3 regions of the Paenibacillus sp. Pae15 genome follow, and region 3 is predicted to be linked to each of the others. Evidence: riboswitches for the same ligand, from Rfam matches in the RefSeq annotation. Region 3 holds a riboswitch; each other region holds the start of a gene.
The links. A riboswitch is a leader RNA that binds a small molecule or an ion and turns the genes downstream of it on or off. The one in region 3 is predicted to bind cyclic di-AMP.

Region 1 (8,067 bases), on a different contig from region 3:
TGCATTACGCCTGATGCATTCTTATAGTCGCTGGAGCCGAATTTGGCTCGCATCCGGTTCAATATGCGCTCCGAATACCGGTTTAGGCCCGGGAGCTTGAGCAATTGTTTGGCCGTTTTGAACGAATATACCTTTACATAATAATTCAGGCTGCGTTTCGGCTTGATTCCCGCGCTTCCGGTCAATATCATTTTCCTTACAGGATTCGCAGCGGCATATCGAATTGAGACCCTTCCGCCGAAGGAATGGCCGATCAGTATCGGATTATCGATCCCCATCGACTGTATGAATGAAGCGAGCAGATTCGTATATTCAGTAACCCCCCACGGCTCGGGAGGAGTATCGCTTTCTCCGAAGCCGGGAAAATCGAATGCATACACTTTAAAATGCCGGGATAAATGCTGCTGAATCGCATGAAAGGTTTGCAGATTGGTTCCCCAACCGTGCAGCATCACCACCTCATGCCCTGTGCCGACAACGGAATAATGGATGTCAAGCCCATTTATGTTTACTTTAGTCAACTCCATCAGCATCCTTATGTCTCAATGTCTCAAATAAAATAATCATAACACTCTCCGATATTTGTTATCAAGCCTCGCATGGCATCCGTGCAACTTTGAAACGCTTGAAAGATAAAGCATTCCGTATTGTATATGCGCAGACAAACTTGGCTTATGTCAGGTATACGAAAGAATCCCGTGCTTTACGTTTCCCCGTAAACGCCGAAAAAGAGCCGCAATGGCTCTTTTTCACAAGAATGGCTTTCATTTTTTGAAAAACTGCATCGAGCCGAACGCCTCCGTCAGCCGTTTCCACTGCGCATCGGTCTTGACGGCGTCGTTAATCCGGATCGTCACGGTATAAATCTTTCCGTTCTTTTCAAACACGTATTCGTTCAAGGTGTACGGAACATAAATTTGTTCAGTCCGTTATCGTGCTCGCTTTCGTAGCCGCTGAACCACAATTCGGGTGCTTCATCATCCATTTCCCCCTACCATTCATTTCCACGTCCACTAAAATCTATCATATCCTCTAATGATCATCAACAGTAATTTAAAAGGCTGCCGTGGGGAGACCACGACAGCCTGGTTCGTTCTTTGTTCCCTATCAGGCATCGGCAGCACAGCGAAAACCGATATTGCCCGTGGAACTATCCGGTGTATTTTTACTGCGCGCAGCGACTCTGTACCGGTTACAATACGATTTGTGGCACAAATAGGAACCTCCGCGCAGCACTTTTTCCTGACCCGTCGCCGGACCAAGCGGGTTAACAAGCGGGTCTGCCGTATGATTCGCAGCAAACCAATCCGAGCACCATTCCCATACGTTCCCGGAAACATTATATAATCCGTAACCGTTGGGTTTAAACGCATGGACAGGCGCGGTTCCCGCATACCCGTCGCTGCAGTTGTTTTTATCCGGAAACTTGCCCTGCCAAATATTGCAGCGATGCTCCCCATCCGGTTTGAGGACATCTCCCCACGGATAACGTTTTTGCACAAGACCTCCTCTTGCCGCGTACTCCCATTCCGCTTCGGTCGGCAGCCGTTTGCCGGCCCATTGGCAGTAGGCATTCGCATCATTCCAGGAAACATGGATCACCGGATGGTCCATGCGGTCATCAATGTGAGAATCCGGACCTTCCGGATGCTTCCAGCATGCGCCGTTCACAACCCACCACCAGGGGGTCTGCTGAACCGCTTGCGTCACACCTTTCGCCGTTTCGGCGGAAACGAACAAATGAAACACAAAGGACCAGCCAAAAACCTCCGCTTCCGTGCGATAACCGGTAGCATCGACAAATGCTTTAAATTCTGCATTGCTCACCGCGTAAGGATCGATATAAAAAGAATCCAGTCTAACCGAACGAACGGGGCCTTCGCCATCTTGGGCAAACCCTTCCTGATCCGCGGTTCCCATTAAAAATTCACCGCCGGGCAAATAAATCATGCCTTCTTTAGGATCTTTGGCCGAGCGTTTGCCCTGCAAGGGCAAAGAATGAGAATCCGGCTGGCCCGAAACCTCTCTGCCGGCCGTGCAGCAGCACGGTTTTTTTCCATTCATTTCAATCCTCCTCCACCGTTCAACGGAGGTCTTATCCCTTCGGACGGCCATGACCGAATTCCGCAGGATGTCTCCGTTTTAGCTCTGTAATCGCATGACCGCGTCCTGTCTGTTCCAACCACTGCGCATACTTCGGCAAAAATCCTTTGGCATGATAAGGTCCTCCCTCTTTCATCACCGTCCAGAGCAGATCTGTATCGAAAGGCATCGTCTCCATCATGTGGTCATGCCACTCATTTAAATAATATACCGCATCTCGGCAAACTTGGCGATGCTCCGCAGCCAGATTCGTTTGCTCATAAGGATCGCTGTCGAGATCGAATAGCATCTCTTGATCGAATAAATGGTACCCGTCATGATACGTTCGGACATAGAGCCATGACCCGAAACGAACGCTTCTTTGGCAGACGTGCGCACATTGCGAAACGACCAGATAGTCGCGTCCCGCCTCCTGACCCTTCAGCAGGGAGGCTGCAATCCACGCCGGCAGAGGATCGCCGGCAAACGGATTGCCGAAATCTTCCGGGCATTGTGCTCAATCCAATTCAGTACGGCAGGCGTCACTTCCTCGGCCGATTCCATTCCGCATTTGCCGGTATTATGGATTTCATTGAAGCCTGCATTAAAACGTCCAGGACGAATGCCGTTCCGCGAAAGGACTGACCAATACCGTCTTTAATCCGGCAGAAGCTATGTCGCATTAAAATATCATGGCAAACAAAAGGACTGCTGAGACATTCTCAACAGCCTGTTCTTCTAGTCCGAATTAATTTTTGATAAACATCTGTACCCACACGCCATTATAATAAGCCACTCCGATTTTGTTGAAGTTCGGGCTCATAATGTTTTGACGGTGTCCCGGACTGTTCATCCATGAATCCATTACCTCTTGCGGTGTTCTTTGCCCTTTGGCAATATTTTCACCCGCGTAGGTATAACGGATGCCATAAGAGCGCATCATATCAAAAGGAGACCCATAGGTAGGAGAATTATGGTCAAAATAGCCTTTTTCATACATGTCCTTTGCCTTGTCTAAAGCCACCTTCGTCAATGCACTGTCGCTGGCAAGCGGGCTTAAACCGGCTTTGGCACGTTCCTGGTTCACCAAATTTACCACTTGGCTGGCATAAGAAGACTGTGTCGTGCTGTCTGTTCCTGTTCCCTGCTGCGATCCGTTACCCGAACCGTAACCCGAGCCTGTACCGTAACCCGAACCTATACCCGTTGACTTACCGGGAATATTAAGCACAATTCCTGGCCATATTAGATTTGGGTTAACCAATTGCGGATTCACCGTAATAAGCGATTTCAGGCTGATACCGTATTTCTGGGAGATCGCCCACAGGGTATCGTTGCTTGATACCGTGTGCGACGGAGCAGCTGAAACCGCGCCGGCGCCAATGATCGGGCCAAGTGCCAAAACACCTGTCAAAACCAACTTCTTAAAACCTTTCACTGCATTCCTCTCCTTTTTACGGCCTGCGAGGTTAGCTGACGGATTCGGGTCAAAGAGCAACCACCCGGCCACCATAGTGGCTTCACCCCAAGGATATGGGTTCCCCCGCGCTTACGAATTAAGCTTCGGCCTTTTTGATGTCGCATTCCTAAACAGGAACGGAAACCATTGTAACACGGATACAATGAGATTTCATGACACAAAGTTTACCAACTGTCCCCTAAGCTAGCGAATTTTTGAGAGAAACCCCCGGCGGCAGCACAGCTTCAACGCGGGCCCGCAGCATGGGCTGCCTGTGCAGCTCTGCACATAGAATGGCCACGATCCCCCGATCCTCACGGGAGCGAATCAATCGTCCCATCCCTTGCCGGAGCCTCAGCAGCATATAAGGCAGATCGACCTCTTCAAAAGGAGACTCCGCCGCTCTGCGTTTGGCCATAAAGACCGGATCTTGAGGCGGAAAAGGCAGCGACCATATGATGACATTGGACAAGGACGGCCCCGGTACGTCGAGTCCCTCCCACAAGCTGACGGCGCATAGAACACTCGTTTCGTCATGCTGAAAAGAAGCGATAAGATGGCTGATTTCCTGATCGCCTTCAAACAAGAAGCGCATTTTCCCGAAGAGTTCGGGATACGACGCAATCTCCCGTTTAAACCGCTGCAGTTCGGCTTTCGCCGGAAACAACAGCAGCGCTCTTCCTTCCGTTCGTTCGAGCAGCGAGACAGCGGCCTCCATTTTCTCCGAAAATGTCCCGCCGGCAGACCAATGAGGCGCGATCGCTTCCATTTGCCGTTCGTATTCATATGGAGAGTCAACGGAAAAGGACAAATATTGCTCGATCCCGAGACTTTCCGCTACATAACGGAAGGAGCCCTCCACGGATAGTGTGGCCGATGAAAAAACGATAGGCATGTTCGAGCCAAACACCCGCTCCCGAAGCACTTCCTTGACGGTTCTCGGCATGATCACCAAAGCCGCTCCGCTCCCGCTTTCCGTCAACCAGCATACCAATGACTCCGATCGCTGGAAAAGACTCAATGCTTTCTGCATCATTTCAAGATGCTCTTCGACAATGCGGAGCTGATATTCATTCAAGGTGTGAAGACCGCTTTCAAACACGAGCTCTTCTTCAATCGCTGCAAGCACCGTCCGGAACCGGTGTATTTCCTGAAGCAGCCGATCGTCGAGCAGAAGCTCCTTCCGGTCCGAACCGGGAATCTCTCTGCTCCGGCGTCTTAACCAGTCAAACATCGTCTCGCTTTGCGCAATCGCCTCGTCAATGAGCACAGCCAATGATTCGCGTATTTCCCCCTGCAGCAGCCGGGTAATCAGTTCTTCAAACACGTCATGCTTTAATTTATAGGTCAGCGCCTTCTGCGCGGCAGATTCCAGCAAATGCCCTTCATCAAATACGACCGCACAGTGATCCGGCAGCAGCGGCAGCTGCCCTTCCCGCTTCCTGCTCTCATACGTCCACACATGCTCCATGTAAAAATCGTGCGAACAAATGATCAAATCGGCAGATCGGCGGTAATGCTCGCGGGAGAGCGTTTGCCCGCAGCGGTGCCTTTTGTCGCATACGAAGCAATCCTGGAAAGCATCCCAATTGATCTTGCTCCATTGCTCGTCATTCAAATGCGGATATTGCTTCCGGTCGCCGTAAGCATAAAACGATTGCAGGGTTTCATGAGAATGAACAAACCCGGGCAGCTCCTCGTATAATTGCTCGAACATTTCCGCATCCTCGTCCCTGAATCTCGCTTTGTCCAGCTTGACCAGACAAAGATACTGGTCCGCAGACTTCCCCAGCCTGGCGTCAACGGCCAGGCTCAGGTGCTTCGCCAGCTTTGCGATATCCCCTTCCGGCTTGACCAGTTGTTCAATTAAAGACTCGTCCGCACAGGCGATCACAGCCGGCTTTCGCATATAACGGGCGTAACAAATCGCATATAACAAATAAACAAGCGTTTTCCCCGTCCCCACTCCCGCCTCCGCAAAAATGGTTTGTTTCTCGGCAAACGCCCGTTCCAATTGGAAAGCCATATAAATCTGTTCATCGCGGACTTCGAAACCGGCTTCCGGCAGAATATCGTAAAAGACATCCGCTATCCATTCGCCGGCCTGCCGGATGAACGGTTGAGAATGATCATAAGTAAAAGGGTAACGCTCCACTATGATTTTGCCTCCATGATAATCAAAATCGAGAAGACTTTTCTTCCATATGACAACCCCATATTATCACACGGTCCCGGCAGATATGCAACAAAAAAACAGTCCAAACCTCCTATAAAAAAGGTTTGGACTGCCGGATCAGGACATTACATGGCTATCTTCTGGTCCAGTTTGCCCTGTAAATGAACAAGTCTCATCAGAGCGGTTGCCGCTTGGGCTTTGGTCACTTCTCCCTGCGGATTGAACTTCCGGACGGAACCATCGAGCACACCCAGCTGAGTGATCAGCCAGACGGCGCCTTTCTCGGCAATGAGTTCCGAATCCTCGAAATTCAACTGCGGATTCTGCTGCAGTTGTTCCGCAAGCTTATTGTACTTGATCATTTGAGTCAGCAGAACCGCCAGCTTTTCCTTCGTTAGAGTTTCCTCCGGACGAAGCTGCGGCGTTTTCTTCGGATCAAGCCACTTCAACTGAACAAAAAGCTGGGCGGCTGCATAGTAAGGACTCTGCTCGTCGATATCTTCGAACGCCGGCTTGGCATTTCTGTCATAATAGGAATTCGCATAATGCGGATGTACCGCCTGAGACACCATAAGAAGCCAATCGCCTAACGTGATCGTCTTATCAGGATGCAATTGGCCGCTTGAATCTGCGGATAAGATGTTGTGCCGGATCATCGTCTCCAAATCTTTCTGTGCCCAATGCCCCGCAATATCGACAGGCATTTCCACCGATCTTTCAACGGTGCTCACAGGATTGACGAAGGTAGCCCGCCACCGGCCGTTCGCCGCATCGATCACATAACCGTTTTTCGCACTGTCTTTGTACGTTTGTTGATAGACCAGCTTGATATCGGGCTCCACGTATTGACTGTCCGTATAAAAACCGCCAAAGTTTTTGTACTGCAATTCCTGTGATATGCCCTCCAAAAAGATGGCTTCAGCCTGAGCTTTCGTTATATTCGCTGCAAGGGAAGCCGTACCCGCTTCCAATTGATCTGAACGCGTGCTCTGATAGCTCTTCAATTGGCCCTGGGCATCCAATATAATGCTCACGGAATCCCCTCCGACAGGGATTCCCTTATAGAATCGCTGGAATCGGAATCCAAAGGTTTGTTCATCTCCCGCCGGTGCGGCATACGGATCGGAGGACAGCCATTTTAATTCTTCCGACGCATTCGGATACAACTCGTTAATCAGAGCCAAAGCCTTCTTTTCGGCTTCAGCCTGAGAGATTGCAGCCGTTGTCTTCTCCGTATCCGGCTTTGGATTCGTCCATGGGGGAGCCATACGATCCACGCGGAACTCCAGAATTTGTCCGGTTCGCGCATCCACCACGGCGTTTGTTTGACCGCTATAAGGATAAGGACCGGCAGGCGCCGCTTCCATCCAGGTAATATTCCAAACCTTCTTATTCACGTCCGACCAATATGTATTAAGGCTCTGCGTGGATCTCGTGCGATTGCCCGGAATGGACGCCACTCGCTCGACAAGCTCCGCCGCCTGCTCACCTGTCAATAATTGGTTTTCGCCTTTGCCCGTTGTCACGGTAAACAGTTTATCCGTCTTTTGAATGTCTTTATATTGAACCTTTTCAGGCTGAACGACTGCACCCGTGAAGTTAATGTATTCACCGGTTTGTGCATCGATACTTAAGTCGGCATAAAAAGGCTGCACCCAACCGAGAAACCAGCTCTTGCCCTTGAAATTCGGCTGATTCACCGGGACATACTGCAGGGTTAAATCCCTTAGGGGCACGAACTTCTTGGCGGCCTCTTCCGGGGTGATGGCGGGCTCAGGAGATGGATAATCGGCAGTAACCACGTTCCGGTAATAGCCTGTGACCTCTCCGTTGCCGTTGATCGTTACTGAAATATGTCCCCCGGGATGGGCCAATCCATGAACTAAAGTGGTAAAAGAAAATTCATACTGCACCGGACCGAAAAGCGCCTGATTGGTGTATGGAGACTGGTCCACGGGCTTCAGGCTGTCAAGCGATAAGGTCGGTGAAGCTTTCTGAATAAATGCTTTGGCCAGCCCCAGCGCCTCTTCTTTGGAAACCTTCGGCGGATAGTACGCTTCATTGCCCTCATCCGTCGGGAAATACAGATGGGTTTGCAGAAGATCGCCGGTGATCGAGTCGACTTTACTGTCGAAGCCGTAGCTGCTGTTGCCGAATGTAATCTGCCAGCCGATGGTCCAAACGTTCTGATATTGGGGAGGATACGAGTGGGAATCTCCAAGCTCCACACGTACCGGCTGCGCATCCTGCAATTTCGGAAAAAGTTTTCTCACGATGGCGACCGCTTCATCCTTCGTAATCTTGGCCTCCGCTTTCACCTGTTTTGCTTCCTTGGCAGCAGAAGGTGCAG
Region 2 (8,067 bases), on a different contig from region 3:
TCGGGCGAAGGATGGCTATGTCGACGGCATCTTAAAAGTAAATGGCCGGGTGCTGGCTTTGCCTCAAGGCGGCCTCACGGATCAGGACGGCATTTTTGTGGTTTACCGGCCGGAGGGCAGGGAGTCCGAAGTACATATCGAATGGTTGGCCGCTCCCGGCAGCACGTCTCCGGTCGAATGGATTTTTTATCCTTTGAAAGATAATAAGTAAACATAGAAAGGAATTCATGCGCTGATGCAACCATTACGTCAACTGTGGCTGACATTTGCTGCCGCTATCGCGATAGGGGTCGTGAGCGGACAAGCCTCGGCTGCCCCGGAGGACAGTCACTTGATCCTTTATCCCGGCAGTACGGCAGTTTATATCAACGGATCGAAAACGCAGGCTCAAGCGGCAACGCTTGAACTCGACGGAAGGATTTACTTGCCTGCCGCAGAGCTGAACAACTGGTTTGGCATTCCGGTGAAGTGGGACGGAGACAGGCAGGCGGTGCAAATCACGACGCCAAAGGCTTATCTGGAGTACTCGCTTGCCGACCGGACGGTTCTTGAGAACGGTACAGGCCGCAAGTGGGGCACCGATGCCGAGCTTCAGGGAAATCGGCTGTACATTGAAATGGCCGCGCTGCAGCAATATATTGCTTTTCATGGCAAGGTCGATCATGAGCTGAAACGGGTCGAGCTGCGCTATGTCAAGCCGGAGGCGAACCGGACGCGGTTTACCAACGATGCGGCGCCGAATGTCAAGCCTGTTGCCAAATTCACCGTGGACAAGGAAGCGTACCGGATCGGCGAACCGATTCATTACAGCAATCTCAGCTATGATCCGAAGGGAACGGAACTAAGAGACATTCAATGGATCGGTAATGCGCAGGCGATTTTCACTCCGGGACTGTACAAGGTTTCTCTCACGGTAAAAGACAGCCTTGGCAATGTCAGCGATACGTATTCCCGCAATATACTCGTCAAGAACGAGCCTTACTTGGATGCGTTTGAGCACAAGGTATATTACGCGCCTGTTGGGACCTACGTCCGGGAGGAAGAAGCGGTGCTTCGCAAATATTTGCGCGGCATCCCGCAGATTCCCAAGCAGGAGCAGAAGCCTGCGGACCGTCCTCTGATTGTGAGCGACAGTCCGGAGACGTTTACGGAGAAAGGCTTTTTGTACCAGGAGAAAGTCAACGATAAAGCCCGGTTGTATGCAACCCATGTCAACGGTACGGATCGAAAAATGAAATTTGCCATCATTGTACGAAATAGCGATCCTGTCCGCAGTGTTACGATCAAGACGACCAATCAAGGGGAGGTGTACCCTTCGATCTACGCTAACCTGATGGGCAATGAACCGACGATTGAGTTTCTGCAAGGGAAAAGGGCTGTGGAAACGATGGTGCTCAGGCCGTACGAAACGGCTTATTATAAAGTCATGCCTGATTTCTACCCTGGACAAGGGATGAATGTGCTCTATGATGTAGAGACGGACGGTGAGGTGTATTTTTCATTCGCAGCGATGGAGCAGGAGGATGGGCTCGATACGATCGGCGTATTCCCGAGATTGGCTTATAAAGGGAATGTCCGAGGGACGTTCAGCGGTTCGGAAGTGCAATGGAACATCGATGCTTCCTCGATCCGGAGGCCTTCGAGCTTCGCGATCGGCGACGGCACGTCGGATCAATTTGTGACCGGTACGGACTTCTTCAGCCAGAAGCCTGCGCTCAATCTGGGCAACTACGGGGTGGTTTACAAAATCCATATCGATGCTCCGCCGAAAATGTCCGTGCTGATTCTTCCGCGCGGCGGCGTGTTTAGAGGTCCGTTCCTGGTGAATGGCAAAATCGTTCAAGCCCCGCCGTCGGGCGTCATGATGGATTATCAGGGATATACGATCATTGCCAGGACGAATGGGACCGAACCGTCGCTGGATCTGGAATTTTCTCCGGCCTCGGGATCGGCGTTCCCGATCGACGTCATTTTTTATCCGCTTAATCGTAAATAAAACAAGGGTACCGCCTCTAAACGGTGATAAAGGAGTGCCGACCTCGGGTCAGCGCTCCTTTTTTAGTCGAATATACAGACCGCGGGAGGTCCGTGAGGTTTCCGCATATCGTTTTCTTATCTCCCCTATAATCAAGCGGAAAAGGTTTTTCGTTTTGTGGGGTCAGCGTTCAGGATTTCAATGTATCGGAGGAGGAGATCGTCAAAAATAGCTTCCCACGATTGGGAAAGGGCGTAAAGCCTGCTTTCCTGGCCAAAATCCCATAACCGGTCCGGATGTTCCAGCATAGATGTAATCGCATTTGCGAAAGCATCGGAATTACGGGGAGGACATAACAGGCCGGTTTTGCCGTGTTGAATGATTTCCTGTACCCCGCCAGCTTTGGCTCCGATGACGGGAGTGCCTGATGCCATAGATTCCAGTACCACATTGCCAAAGGTTTCGGTGCCGGAAGGGAATACGAACAAGTCGGCCGACGCATACAGTTCGGCTAGATTCTCTCCTTTCATATAACCGGTAAAAGTAACATTCGATGGGGCTTCCGCTTTCAAATCTTTCAACAGCGGGCCGTCGCCGACCAACAGCCAGCGGACATTGCCGCTAACATAATCGGGTAATTTCTTCATCGTTTCAAGCAAAATGTCCAAATCCTTCTCAGGTGCCAAACGGCCAACATATAGGAAAATATAACGTTCGTCGATCTTATATTTTTCGCGGATCAATCCGGTTTTTTTATCGGGGTTGAAAAGACGGCAGTCCACTCCGCGCTTCCATAAGGCCACGTCTCGAATTCCATGTTCTTCCAATTTTTCGGCCGTTTCAACGGACGGAACAAAGGTGGCCAGACACGATTGGTGGAACCAGCGGATATAGCGCCATAACAGGGAAGAGGCGAATTGCAGGTGATAATAATTCAGATAGCGGTCAAAGTGCGTATGGTAAGAGGCAACGTGAGGAATAGCATATTTTCTCCCATAATAAAGTCCGCAAAGCCCTATATTAAAGGGCGTGGCGATATGGATCAGGTCGGGTTGAAATTGCTGGAGCTGGCTGTGGATCGTGAAATAATTGGGAAGCGCAATCCGGCATTCCGGATAGAGGATGAAGGGGAGGCTGCTAAAAGACAGGATATTGCTTGTGAAAAAATCCTCCTCCGTGCATTTGGGCACAAAAATCCGGAGTGAAATATTTCGTTTTTCCAGATGTTCGACCAGTCTTTTTAACGTCAATGCAACCCCGTTCATTTGGGGCCAAAAGGTGTCGGAGAATAAAGCAATTCGCATCATACCCCTCCTCAACAATTGGATATAGGTTTAAAATACCTCATATTTATCAATCCATTGTCAGAGGAATATTAATTCGGAGTTAAATTAGCTGCGGGATATGGCAGCCTCCAAACTGGAGGCTTATCTTTGAATGGATTTCATTTTCTCTATAGTCTCCCTGGTTGACCATGAAGCGTTGGCAATCATGCGAAAATTGGTTTTTGCAGCCTTATCCCCATCCAAGCCGTTTATTTTTGCGGAAGCTGTGGCATCGTGAACCACGGCCACTTCAAATCCTTGTTCAATGAGTTCGCGCATATGAGATTCAATGCACAGATTTCCGGACATACCTGCAAGAATGACGCGGGTTATTCCCTGTTTTCGCAGCTGCAAAACCAAGTCGTTGGCTTCGGGTCCGAAAATTTTATGCGGACTGGTGATAATGGTTTGTCCATCTTCTAGATAAGGCTTATATTTATCCAGAAAGTCGGCACCCGAACCTTGAAAGCCTTCAAGCGATAATGGACCTTTTCGCTGATACATTTTGATATCGTGCATCACATGTTCCATAGCACCCCCAAATAACCATTTTTGGTCATAGGGATAATAGTAATGAGGGGACACAAATACTTTAAACTTATTCTTTTTTGCTGTTTTTAATAATAATTCAATGTTCTCAATCGTGTGATTTTCAGCAACGCTGTCTTTCACTAAATTCCATGCTGCACCTTTCGGGCTTAAAAAGTCATTTTGCGGATCTGTGATCACCAAAGCGGTATGGCTTTGATCCACCTGCATTCCCGGCGATGAAAATGGTGCGGTTTGTGCTGCTGCAACAACATAAAGATCAACAAAGACAAGAAACGAAAACACAAAGGAACACTGCAGTATTTTTCTCATGAGGATTCCCCTTTCATGGGTATACTTGGTATACGCACCCTATTATGTGCTTTATTCCATGGCTTATTCAAATTCAGCTGGGAACAAAAAGGAATGGGAAAACAACTCCAATCCATTGGTTTTCAAGCATCCGCAACAGCCCGCAAACGCAAAAATCCTGAAATATAAAGAAAATCCATGAGATTTGAAGTAAAATAAAGAAAGCGATCTATAAAAGCGTCTCATTTACAAAGCAATTCATATCTAGCAAAGGTTTTATCCGATTTCTTGCTTTGCAATGTTGTCCTGTAAGGTGTAAGATTCAACCATTGAACATATCACCTTGCTGAATTTCCAAACAGGAAAACGGGGGAACCAATAAGGACATATATTTGGATGTCCATGGGGTGAATCGTGCAGGAACATGTTTATTCCGCACGTAGGGCTGCTCTCATAGCCCGAATCCGACAGCTAACCTCGTAAGCGTTGTATGAGAGAGGAGTTGAACGTGCTGTCTGCTGATAGGCAAACACAGAGCTCAAGCCTCTGTGTTTTTTTGTTGTCTAAAAACGGGATAGGTTGGAGGATGATTGATTAACAACACATTTGGAAACCATAAGTAAAGTTTCTTCCTGGAGATTTAAGGGTTTTTTTGTTGTGATGATCTTGTTTACAAAACTCCTTAATAAATAATGAGGGCGGGAACAGTATGCTAAATAAAATAAAACGATTATTAATCGGCCGTCCTATGAAGTCAACCGAGATTGAAGAAGAAAAACTAAGCAAGTTTAAGGCGCTTGCGGTACTTTCTTCAGACGCATTATCTTCTGTTGCTTACGGTACCGAACAAATTTTGATCATATTGATGGCTGCAGGCTTTGCCGCAATATGGTATTCGATCCCCATTTCCATAGCCGTTCTCGGATTGCTGACGGTTCTCATTTTTTCTTACCGGCAGACGATTTTTGCTTACCCCAAAGGGGGAGGAGCTTATGTCGTAGCCAAAGACAATTTGGGCGTCTCCATCGGTTTGATGGCCGGAGGCTCGCTGTTGGTGGATTATATCCTGACTGTTGCTGTCAGTTCCTCGGCCGGGACGGATGCCATTACCTCGGCATTTCCATCCTTGCATGAACACCGGGTCCTTATTGCGTTGACGATGATCCTGTTTCTTACCATCATGAACTTGCGAGGAATTACGGAGTCTGCATCCGTTTTAGCACTGCCCGTTTATTTGTTTGTCTTCGCCATTTTTGTTCTTATCATTTCGGGAGTCATCAAATATATATCGGGCGGGGGACACGCCGAAGTGCCTGAACTGGGCACAGCCGTTTCGAACATCAGTTGGTTCCTCCTATTGAAGGCTTTCAGTTCAGGGTGTTCCGCGCTAACCGGAGTAGAAGCCGTATCCAATGCCATTCCAAACTTTAAACAACCGGCTGAGCGCAATGCAGCCGCTACGCTGATGATGATGGGCACGATTCTAGGTGCCATGTTTATCGGTATCAGTTTACTTGCCTATTGGTATGGAATCACGCCGGCTCCAAAAGAAACGGTCGTATCCCAAATTGCGGCAAACACATTCGGCCGGGGCATCCTTTACTATTTCATCCAAGGCACCACCGCTTTGATTCTGTTTTTGGCGGCAAATACAGCGTATTCCGCATTCCCGCTGCTTGCCTTTATGCTGGCCAAAGACAAATACATGCCGCATATGTTTATGGTGCGCGGCGACCGGCTCGGTTTTTCTAACGGCATTATCTTCTTAGGTGTATTGTCGGCATTGCTTGTTATTCTTTTCCAAGGACATACGGAGAACCTGATTCCGCTTTATGCCGTAGGGGTGTTTATTCCTTTCACCTTATCCCAACTGGGGATGATGGTCCGTTGGGTAAAGCTGAGGCCAGCGGGCTGGCTGATCCGCTTCATTGTCAACACGATCGGGATGCTCACGACGCTGGCGATTACGCTGATCTTCATTTTGACCAAGTTCAATCAAGTATGGATGATCTTTATCTTTTTGCCGATTGTCATTTTTCTCTTCTTCCAAATTCACCGGCACTACCTGAACATAGCGGACGAACTGCGAATCGACATGGATGAGGAAAAACCAGTGATAAAAGGCAGCACGATCGTCGTTCCCGTAGCCGGCATTACCCGGGTGGTTATGAATTCGCTCAGCTATGCCAAGTCTCTAACCAATCATGTTGTCGCCGTATATGTCGGATTTGACGATGAGGATATCGCACGGATGGAGAAGAAATGGGAAGAATGGAACCCGGGCGTCCGGCTGATTACGCTCCGTTCAAGCTACCGAAGCATCATCAGGCCGTTAATGAGATTCATTGAAACGGTGGAGTGGAAAACGTCGGAAACGGATCATATTACCATATTAATTCCGCAATTCATTACCAGGCATTGGTGGCATTATTTCCTCCATAATCAGACCGGGTTACTGTTAAGGGCTTACTTATTCAATCATAAAGACGTCGTGATCGCTACAGTGCCTTACCATCTCCATAAATAACCGGAAGGAGGCCGCAGATGAACTCAAGATATTTGGCCGGACTGTCATTGGCCTTCATGACCGGCGGCTTTTTAATCACTTTATTTCTTCAGGAGACTCCTTTGGTTGCTCTGTTGAAAGGCGGCTTTGAAGCCGGTTTGGTCGGCGGCATTGCGGATTGGTTTGCCGTGACCGCTCTTTTCCGTCATCCTTTCGGCATACCGGTGCCGCATACATCCTTACTCCTTAAAAATAGGGACAAAATTGTCCAATCCTTGATTTTGGCGTTGGAAAATGAGCTGCTCAACAAACAAAGCATCGAAAACAAACTCCGGCAGCTCCAGCTTTTGCAGCTCGCTTCATCCTCTCTGGCTAAGCTGCTTGGCAAACGGAAGGTACGGGTAGGCCTATTGGATCTGTTGATCCGATGGGTTTACCGGTTGCCGCTCGAGAAAGCGATTCCTTATCTTCAGTCGGAAATAGCCGCTGCGATCCGAAGAGCGGATGTGGGATCTGCAGCCGATGCCATCCTGACGAAGGTGATCGAGAACAGATTCGACGAAAAGGCGTTGAATTACGTCCTGCATAAAGCATCCGACTGGGCGAAACGTCCGGATACCGGGATGATGTTGGGAAAGTTCGCAAGCGAAAAGCTCTCCGAAGTAAAAGCGGGGGGCTTAACGGGGTTTGCTTTACAGGCATTTGTCGGCTTCATGGATGAAGAAAAGCTTGGCAGCTTCCTCCAAAACTTGATGCTTTCAGGAATTCGGGGTCTCCAACATACAGATAATGCTTTCCGGAAGACCCTTGTTCAGGAAATCCGCATCCAACTGTCTCAACTAGCGGATAACGAGTTGCTTGTAGCGAATATGAAGGAATGGATCGTAAACCAATTGGAAGGAGCTCGCGGCGCTGTCTTCCTGCATGAGCGTTTGAGTGAAATCCGCAATCAATGGCTGGACAAGCTGGAGGAAGACCGTTTGAAGGGCGGCAGGGCGGTAATTACTGCTTACCGCTGGATCGTGCGCAATTTCAATCCCGAACAGGATTCGATGGCCGTTTGGGAAAATCGCTTGTTAGCTTACTTGATTGAATGGGTGGAAGCGAATCATTATCGCATCGGTCAACTCGTGAAAGAAAATTTGGATCAAATGGATGATGTAGCCTTGGTACGCATGCTGGAACACAAAGTCGGAAAGGACCTGCAGTGGATTCGGGTGAACGGAGCGCTGTGCGGTTTTGCGGTTGGCATCGTACTTTCGCTGATCCAGTTATAGAATATCTTCGGCGGCAGGCGTATTGAACGAGTCAGACTCCTGATGCGCAACTATGGTCCGATACGCCGCGCTTTTTTTGTCACCTTTTATCGATGTTAGCAATAACCGCTATCGTTAATTACGATTGAATGGATCCCAAGCATA
Region 3 (8,067 bases):
CGACCTCGCAATTTGGCTCGAGCACCAAGGCATGCACTTCCACGCCGTGCTTCAGCTCGAGTCCGGCAACACGGCCTTTGTGGAAATATTCCCATCCCCGCTCGAGCCGGTCCAGTTCAAAATCGCTCTGCAGATGCCTTGTCAGCTCGTGTATTCGATTTTTAGGGATCTGCAGCTTGAGCATGTTTCGCCCTCCGCCTGTTTTGTCTATCCTTATAGTGTATCAGATTTTGCATATGAATGCGTAGAAAATTGGTCGAGACCCGAGTTTTTGTTGGTCCGTCACTGGTTGCGGGCACAAGGGATTTGTGAGTACAATGAGGCAAAAGCGAATTTACCGCTGGAAGGACAGGTGGCCATGGGCATTAAATTCGGAAGGGAATACAACGACATCATCAATGATTTTACCGATGCACTGCGGGGAGTGGAAGGCTGCTGCGAATTTCTGGAGATGCCGGCGGACGATTGGGACGCCATGAGCGAGGAGGAACAGAAGGAATGCATGAAGACGTTGGCGGATGATCTGTTCTATGGACTGGGAGTAGAGGCGCAAATGAGCATAGGCGATTGTATGGTCACGCATGACCCCAAACGGCACTTGATCCGCATTGACCAAGGAGAAACGCTTACGACGGTCATCTATTTGGTATAGGAGGGATGGGCATGCACAGGAGATTAACGGAAGAGGAAGTGAAAGTCGGCCTGAACCGGACGGAAGGCTGGGCGTTGGAAGAGAACGGGAAATGGATCGCAAGGAAGTACCGCTTCGCGTCTTTCATGGACGGCATCGGGTTCGTGGATGAAGTGGCCCGGATTGCCGAGGAACTGAACCATCATCCGATGATTTCCATCGATTATCGGCTGGTGACGCTTCGCCTCACCTCGTGGAACGCCGGGGGACTGACGGAGCTTGACTTTACCAGCGCCCGGAGGTACGACGAAGCTTATGCGGGTTTTCGGAAATGAATCTGTTCTCATGCATCCTTATGCGGACCATACCATACAGTGGAACTCTTCCATGCCGGTAGGGGTCATCCGTTGGTAGGTGTCCGTAATGATAAAACCGGCGCGGGTATACACACGGATCGCTCTTTCATTCCAAGTCATCACTTCAAGGTCGATTTGATTTTGCGGAGACAACCGTTGGGCTTCCTGTACAATCGCTCTTACAAAATGAATTCCGTTGCCGCAGCCGCATAAATCGGGACGCATGCCCAGACCCAACCGGGTAACGCCCACCATAGGAAAAAACTGCACAAATCCGCTCAGCTCACCGCTTGCGTCCAGAACGGCACGGTACTGGTTCACTCGAATTTCAGCATCGGCGAATTCCTCTTGATCGGAAAGCATAAGCTCCCATGGCCGGAAATGGTAGGTATGGTATGGCGGAGGATAAACCCAGCTGCAGATGTCGCGGCAGTGCGCCTCCGTGAGCGGGGCAATATAAAAAATCCGGGGCTCGTTGGGTATCACTTTCTTTTCAGCTTCTCCCTTCGGGTGTATACTGTTAATATACAGCATATCACCCCATTAAAGGAAGTGATTGGATCTTGAAGCATGTAGTCAGTCAAGAATGGTTGTTTGAGCACGGCATCCAGGACCATATCGTGATCGCGGACTGCCGCTTTATATTAGGCCAGCCTGAGGCCGGAAAACAAAGCTATGATATCGATCATATTTGCGGAGCGTTTTATTTTGATCTCGAACGTGATTTGTCCGGTCCGAAAGAGAAGCACGGAGGGCGCCATCCGCTTCCCGATCCCGGGGAGCTTGCCGCCAAGCTTGGCCGGGCGGGTATCCACGAGCATTCCGTCGTTGTCGCTTACGACGATCAAGACGGTGCGATGGCCTCGCGGTTTTGGTGGTTGTTGAAATATCTTGGTCATGACGAAGTCTATATTTTGGATAAGGGCTACTCGGCATGGAAGGAAGCGGGGTATCCCGTAACGGAGGAGCTGCCTGTGGAGCAGCAGGCCGTATTCACGCCGAAGGTGCGCAGCGAGATGCTGGTGAATGTGGAGCAGGTGAAGGACCGGTTGAAGCGTCCAGGTACGGTGCTTGTGGATTCTCGCGAAGAGAAACGTTACCTTGGCCTCGAAGAAACGATCGATCCGGTGGCCGGACATATTCCGGGAGCGAAGCAGTATTTCTGGAAAGAAGGATTGCAAGCTTCAGGGGGATGGAAGGATGATTCGGAGCAAAAGGCCAGGTTCGCAGACTTGCGCAACGCCGATGAGCTTATCGTCTATTGCGGCTCCGGTGTGACGGCGTGTCCGAACGTGCTGGCGCTTAGCGAGGCCGGATTCGACAATGTCAAGCTGTACGCAGGCAGCTGGAGTGATTGGATCAGCTATAAGGACAATCCGGTGGCGACAGGAAAAGAGTAGGAAATGGGGTTTCCGTGTCAGACACGGTTGGAGGACTACGATCATTTGCCGTTGGCATGCTGATCCGGTCCTCCTTGTTTTTTCATCCGGGGCTGTGTATGATACACCGGCACTCTTATCTTATATTTCCGATCAAAGCGTCCCTGTCAAAAGCTTTCGCCTTTTCTCTTCACGGTCCTTATCGCTGAGTTTGGGACATGTAAAGCAGTAATTCCCGCATGCTTTTTCCGTTTTGTAGTATAGGCAGCACGCGGCTTTCACCCGGAGTAAACGATCCGGATCAGCAGGAGACTCGACCATTTTAAAATTAAGATCCAGCAGATTGGTTTTTTTCTCGAAAATCCGGGGTCCGATGCGGTGTACCAGAACGGCAAAATCGTCCTTAATCCGGCTTCTCGTCTCTTCATCCTCCGCTTCCCCGATCATCACGTCAATCGTATAATACAGCCGGGTGACCAATTGGGCCCACAGCTGAGCCGTTGGAATGCCGGCGGCTTCGGAGACGGAGGCGATGAGAGGCTTCACCTGCCCGATATACCAATGATGAAAAATCGCACTCAGCCATTCTTCTCTGTTATCGGCAGGGCAGGGCGTGCCGACGCAGGAATCCGCTCTGAAAGCCAGCGCAGGACCATCGGAGTGATGGCGGAGCTGCAGCTCCAATTGATCCAGATGCAGGTTTAAGGCCGCTTGATGGCAAGAAACGGTATACTGCAGAGCAGAACAGACTTGAGCAACCCAAGCGATGAAAAACATGCCGCCTACGTCGATATGCGATCCCTTCAAAGCTTCCGTATAGATGCGAATAAACCGGGACATCTCCTCCGGTCTCAACAGGCTGCCCATATGGAATCGGTATTCTGCTCCGGCGATTCCGGTTTCGGATAGTCCAAACCGCTGTTCAAGCACTTGGTTGACCGGTTCCTGAAGAGTCATGATCCGGCGCTCCTTTCTGGCACATCAGGCGAATGATTTGGGGGACAGTCCCCGGTACCAATGAGAATTATAATCATTATCATTAGGGAAATCAATAGAAATCACAGCATTCGGAACAGATCGGATGCAGGAGGCTTCCGCATGGTTTCTGCAAAATAGAAAGCCCTGCAGGCTTGTCCGTCCGTTTCGTCCGTTTTTGCGAACGATCGGATCGGGCCAAACACTGAGGGCTTCCGAAGCTGCATTGCGAATCCGTTGACCAAATCAATTGGAGTCGGTCATGAGTTGTTTGTACTGCTCGTCCGACAAAATACGCCGGGCTGTCACATAACGATTGGCGTAGTAAGATTCGCTCATTTCAGTAATCGTAACGCCTTTGTTCGTAGCCGAGTGGTAGAACTTGCCGCCTCCCACATATACGCCGACATGAGAAATGCCTTTACCGTCGGTGTTGTAGAACACGAGGTCGCCGGGACGGAGCTGATCTGCGGCTACCCATTGGCCGGCTTGGGCTTGGCCTTTGGAGGAATGGGGAAGTTCTATACCGAACTTGTCGAACACCCAAGAAGTATAGCCGGAGCAATCAAAGCCGTTTGTCGTATTGCCTGCCCATTTGTAAGGCGAGCCTAAACCCGCGTTTACCGCTGCACTTAGTGGGGTTTCAGCAAATGCGCTGCCCACGGAAACACTGCAAAACATAGCTAACGAAAGTGCAAAACCTACAAGCTTCTTCTTCAAAAAAAGTTTCCCCTTCCGGTGCCTACGAGGTTAGCTGAAGGGTTCGGTTGAAGGTTCCCTATGATCACTGACGTTGTTTGTCGAGATCAATTCACCCGGTTATGGATCCCCCGTTTTCCTAAACAGAAATTCGGCAAAATTTTCTTTTTTTTGATTCCGGATAAACATATTCGAGAAAAACTGCACTTTTCCTTCTTTTGTAACAAAATTGACACATTCAAGCGGTTTAAATTGAAAATTTTGTTTAATTGAATCGGGGATATAACAACACAAAGACACCGGTCCATGGCGGACCGGTGCTTCTGCGGTCTTATTAGGATATCAGCTACGCTTTCTCCGTCCAAAGCGCATATTGTGTGCTGATGGCCCATACTTTAATAAACATTTGAACCAGCCGATAGGCTTGTAATCCGATCAGGGCCAGAAAGCCGGCCCAGAAAAACGAGGCCGCCATCACCGCGGCGGACACGGCCAAAGCGATTCCTGTTACGGATAAAGAAATCAGCATAATGGCGGGCAGATGGCGAATCACAAACAGCAGGGTGTAAATGGCCGACCTGCCGTCGGTTTTTCCGATCTGAAGGAACAAAAAGACGAGCTGGAGCACAAACCAATAGGCGATGTAGCCGGCCAGCGCCGGCGCCAGCGCTTTCCCGAAGGAAATATATGAAGTCTGATGCCCGTACAGCTCTATTGTATAAGGAACCAGCCAGTAGAGCGGAGAGAGCAGCAGCGCCAGTTGGATGAAGTAGAGGCCGAAGAAGGGAAGAGACAGCTTTCGAATCCCCTCCACGAACCGGTAGCCTGCGTTCATGTCCCGATGTTGAAGCGAGTAATATACCCCCGCATTAAGCAGCGGATGCACCAGCATTCTTAATCCCAGGAGGCAGATGCCCCACCACAGAAACGGCTCCAGCAGGTCCGTCTTCATGATCTGAAAATGACCTTCGATCCAGAACAGCTGCGAAGCTGTGACGGGCAGGTCGCTCCCCGGATAACGATGGAGAAGGGGGAGGACGACGGATTGAATCAGCTTATACAGCGCGACGCCCCAGATGAGATTGTATATAAAGAGGGTAAAGACGGCAAAAGGCTGCTGCCAGGCCAAGGTCCAGCCTGCTTTGATCCGGTTCCACATATTCCTCGCTCACCTCACCATGCGACCCAGCCAAACAAGGTCTCCAAAATTTTCACAACACTTACGTTCCATCGCACCGACAGCTTCTTATCGACTTCCGTTTTCATAAAGCCGTTGATCCGCTTGTTCTCCAGCACGATAGAGTGCTCCGGGTCTATGGCCGCCCACGACAGCGGAGCCGTGTGATTCAGCTTCATGATGACTTCGCTGTCGGCGCCGTTCCATGTTTTATCGAGTTGTGTTCCATCGGCAAATTGAAAACGGACCGGGACATTTTGGTAGGTGCCTCCAAGCTTGCGCAGCTGCACGCTGTTCTCATAGTAGGTTTGGCCATTTTCTGTCACCTGCTGCACTTTGATGCCGGTTACGGCGTAGTCGACCATCATGCCGTTATAAACGTATTGATCAAAAAACGGCTGCCAACTGGTTTTCGTCACATCTTCTACGACTTGTTGAAAATCCGACGTAGTCGGGTGCTTGAATTTCCAGCGCTGGAAATACGTTCGCATGATCTTGTCCATGGTCTCTGCTCCGACCTGACGTTCCATGGCCTTCAGCACCAGCTTGGCGCGGGTATATACATTCTCGGCATAGTGATGGTGTCCGTCATAGCTCCAGGCATTCTTCAGCAGCGCCGCCGGATTGGTGATGTAGCTCGACTCCACGAGCAGATTCGGGCGAACGCCGTATTCCGCTTCCATTAACTTGTCTTCCACATAAGAGGTAAAGCCTTCGTCGAGCCACGCCTCTTCAAATTCATTGCTGGCGACCATGCCGTAAAAAAATTGGTGGCCGATTTCATGCACCACAACCCGTTCCAGCTCCAGACTCGGGTTCTCTTCGGCTGCTCCCCATGCGGTAATCAGCGTAGGGTATTCCATTCCTCCGGCTCCGTTGCCCTCCTCCGGCGGCACGACGATCGACAGCGTGTTGTAAGGATAACTGCCGTACCACTGAGAGTATCGGGCGAGCGCTTTTTTGGCGGCTGTCATATAACGGGCCTTCAGATGCTCATGCTTCGGATCCAGATACAGCTTGATGCGGACGCCGGGCAGATGAGGAGTGGCGTAGGGTTCTTCATGGTATATAAAATGCGGCGAAGCGGCCCAGGCAAAATCATGCACATCGTCGGAGTAAAACGAGTAGGTTTTCGTTTTGCCGTCATCGGAGACGGGTTTGGTCGGGAAGCCGGTGGCCGCTACCTTATAGGCGGAAGGCACCTTGATTCTAACGTCGAATATGCCAAAGTCCGCGTAAAACTCCGAATTCCCGTGATACTGGTGCAAATTCCAGCCCTCATCTGTCCGGCCGCGGGTGCCTTTGGGCTCGTATACGGCGATTTTGGGAAACCACTGGCCGGCCATCACAAAATCGTTCGCATAGCCCATTCTGGCGAAAACCTGCGGCAGCTTCACGGAAAATTGGGTCAGCAGATCTACACTTCCGCCCGGCATGACGGGCTTTGGAAGCGGTACCCTGATCAGGGTGTTGTCGTCCTTGTTGCCGTCATCCGGCTGGACATACTCCATCCGGTCGATCAGCTCCATCTCGGCTCCGTCAAGCGTTCGAATGGAGCTGACCGTCATGCTGCCAAAGCTGTCTTCCTTGCGGACATCGTCCCGCAGCTTCCCGCCGGATTCCTTCATGAACGTCGTTTTCTTGGACTCGAACGCATTGGGATACAAGTGAAAATAAAGCTCCTGCACCGGGCGACTTCCCGGGTTTTTCCAAGTCATCGACGAGGTGCCTTTAATCAGCTTGCCATCGGCATCCAGTTCTACGTTGAGATGATACTCGACGATGCGGTTGGATAATGGCTTCGGCGCCGGTTTCTCTACAGGCTTGACCGGCAAGCTGGGAGGTGCGGGAGGAGGGGCCGCCGGTTCGTTCACTCGTCCGCTAACCGGCTCCGCATGTGCTGTCGGCAAAAAAATGCCCGTAGATGAGCCGTCCGCTTGTCCCCTGGCTTGAGGCCATGCCGGCGCCTCAACGATGGAGTGCCCCGCGGTTGACCTTATGGGCTTCAGGTTGAGCGGATCCACCCCCCCTTCAGCAGGGAACACGGCAGGGTAAGCGGCTTCGGCGGAAAGCTTCCAACCGGCGGAAGGAGTTCCCGACCGGAAGTCGGACGACAGCAGGGCATTCGTCAGCAGTGTGACACCGCAGGCGAAGATTGTAAGTAAGCCCCATGATACAAGGGGGCTGCCGATTCGTTTTTTCATCCATATTCACCCCGTTGACAAGCATCTACAGCATGTATATGTTTGTGGGACGAGGATTATTTCTGCCTTTTTTCCTTTACGGGTTTTTCCCGGGCATTTGCGTTTGGGAACGGAGCGGCTTCGATTTATTTACATGCTTCGGTACTTTGGCTACAATAATAACGAGTAAGATTGAACTATGCGGAACTTTGAATTATAGGATAGGGATGGTGTGCCTTGTGGATATAAATGAAAAGAAAAAACTGCCTTCACTTAATATTGTCAGCAATAAGGAAACGAAGCACCGCGGCTTTGGCCAAGGCTCGATCGACCTGAGCCAATTATCCTGCGTCATTATTGACGAGGGAGAAGCCTATATCGATCAGGGGGCGCTGCATGCCAAGAGCAAAATAGAAAAAGGGATCAAGTTTACCACGAACAAGGATGAGGTTCCCAATGGACGCCCCTGCTGGATCGTTTGGGTGGCAGTGGATTTCAAGGAGGACGGCAAATACTATGCAGGGGTCACTTCCTGCGAGATGACGGTAGATCCGGAGGCGCGCAAAGGCTGGAAAGTGCTCGCCGATCATGTGAACCGGATGGATTATGCGCTAAAGCGCCGCATTATGCTCGATAATCTCGGGGAACGGGAAAAAGCCGCTCTCAA

Region 1: linked by a shared signal. The riboswitch ahead of NR121_RS13015 (CAP domain-containing protein) and the one ahead of NR121_RS08485 (C40 family peptidase) in region 3 are both predicted to bind cyclic di-AMP.
Region 2: linked by a shared signal. The riboswitch ahead of NR121_RS00065 (APC family permease) and the one ahead of NR121_RS08485 (C40 family peptidase) in region 3 are both predicted to bind cyclic di-AMP.

What each region holds. Positions count from the first base shown of each region.
Region 1 covers NZ_JALJRM010000013.1:86,440-94,506, reverse strand. Annotated here, with positions in the region: gene NR121_RS13040 (alpha/beta fold hydrolase) at 1-521, opposite strand, end outside; gene NR121_RS13035 (hypothetical protein) at 765-899, opposite strand; gene NR121_RS13030 (formylglycine-generating enzyme family protein) at 1,108-2,064, opposite strand; gene NR121_RS13025 (hypothetical protein) at 2,096-2,284, opposite strand; gene NR121_RS13020 (hypothetical protein) at 2,302-2,436, opposite strand; gene NR121_RS13015 (CAP domain-containing protein) at 2,831-3,520, opposite strand; cyclic di-AMP (ydaO/yuaA leader) riboswitch at 3,526-3,661, opposite strand; gene NR121_RS13010 (ATP-dependent DNA helicase) at 3,741-5,696, opposite strand; gene NR121_RS13005 (YcdB/YcdC domain-containing protein) at 5,843-8,067, opposite strand, start outside.
Region 2 covers NZ_JALJRM010000001.1:12,062-20,128, reverse strand. Annotated here, with positions in the region: gene NR121_RS00085 (stalk domain-containing protein) at 1-211, shown strand, start outside; gene NR121_RS00080 (stalk domain-containing protein) at 236-1,996, shown strand; gene NR121_RS00075 (glycosyltransferase family 4 protein) at 2,128-3,282, opposite strand; gene NR121_RS00070 (cysteine hydrolase family protein) at 3,403-4,161, opposite strand; cyclic di-AMP (ydaO/yuaA leader) riboswitch at 4,475-4,642, shown strand; gene NR121_RS00065 (APC family permease) at 4,850-6,667, shown strand; gene NR121_RS00060 (DUF445 domain-containing protein) at 6,685-7,923, shown strand.
Region 3 covers NZ_JALJRM010000007.1:169,036-177,102, forward strand. Annotated here, with positions in the region: gene NR121_RS08455 (hypothetical protein) at 1-184, opposite strand, end outside; gene NR121_RS08460 (hypothetical protein) at 359-652, shown strand; gene NR121_RS08465 (4a-hydroxytetrahydrobiopterin dehydratase) at 664-966, shown strand; gene NR121_RS08470 (GNAT family N-acetyltransferase) at 985-1,521, opposite strand; gene NR121_RS08475 (sulfurtransferase) at 1,551-2,387, shown strand; gene NR121_RS08480 (hypothetical protein) at 2,520-3,323, opposite strand; gene NR121_RS08485 (C40 family peptidase) at 3,588-4,061, opposite strand; cyclic di-AMP (ydaO/yuaA leader) riboswitch at 4,066-4,207, opposite strand; gene NR121_RS08490 (hypothetical protein) at 4,387-5,199, opposite strand; gene NR121_RS08495 (M1 family metallopeptidase) at 5,214-7,421, opposite strand; gene NR121_RS08500 (YwhD family protein) at 7,628-8,067, shown strand, end outside.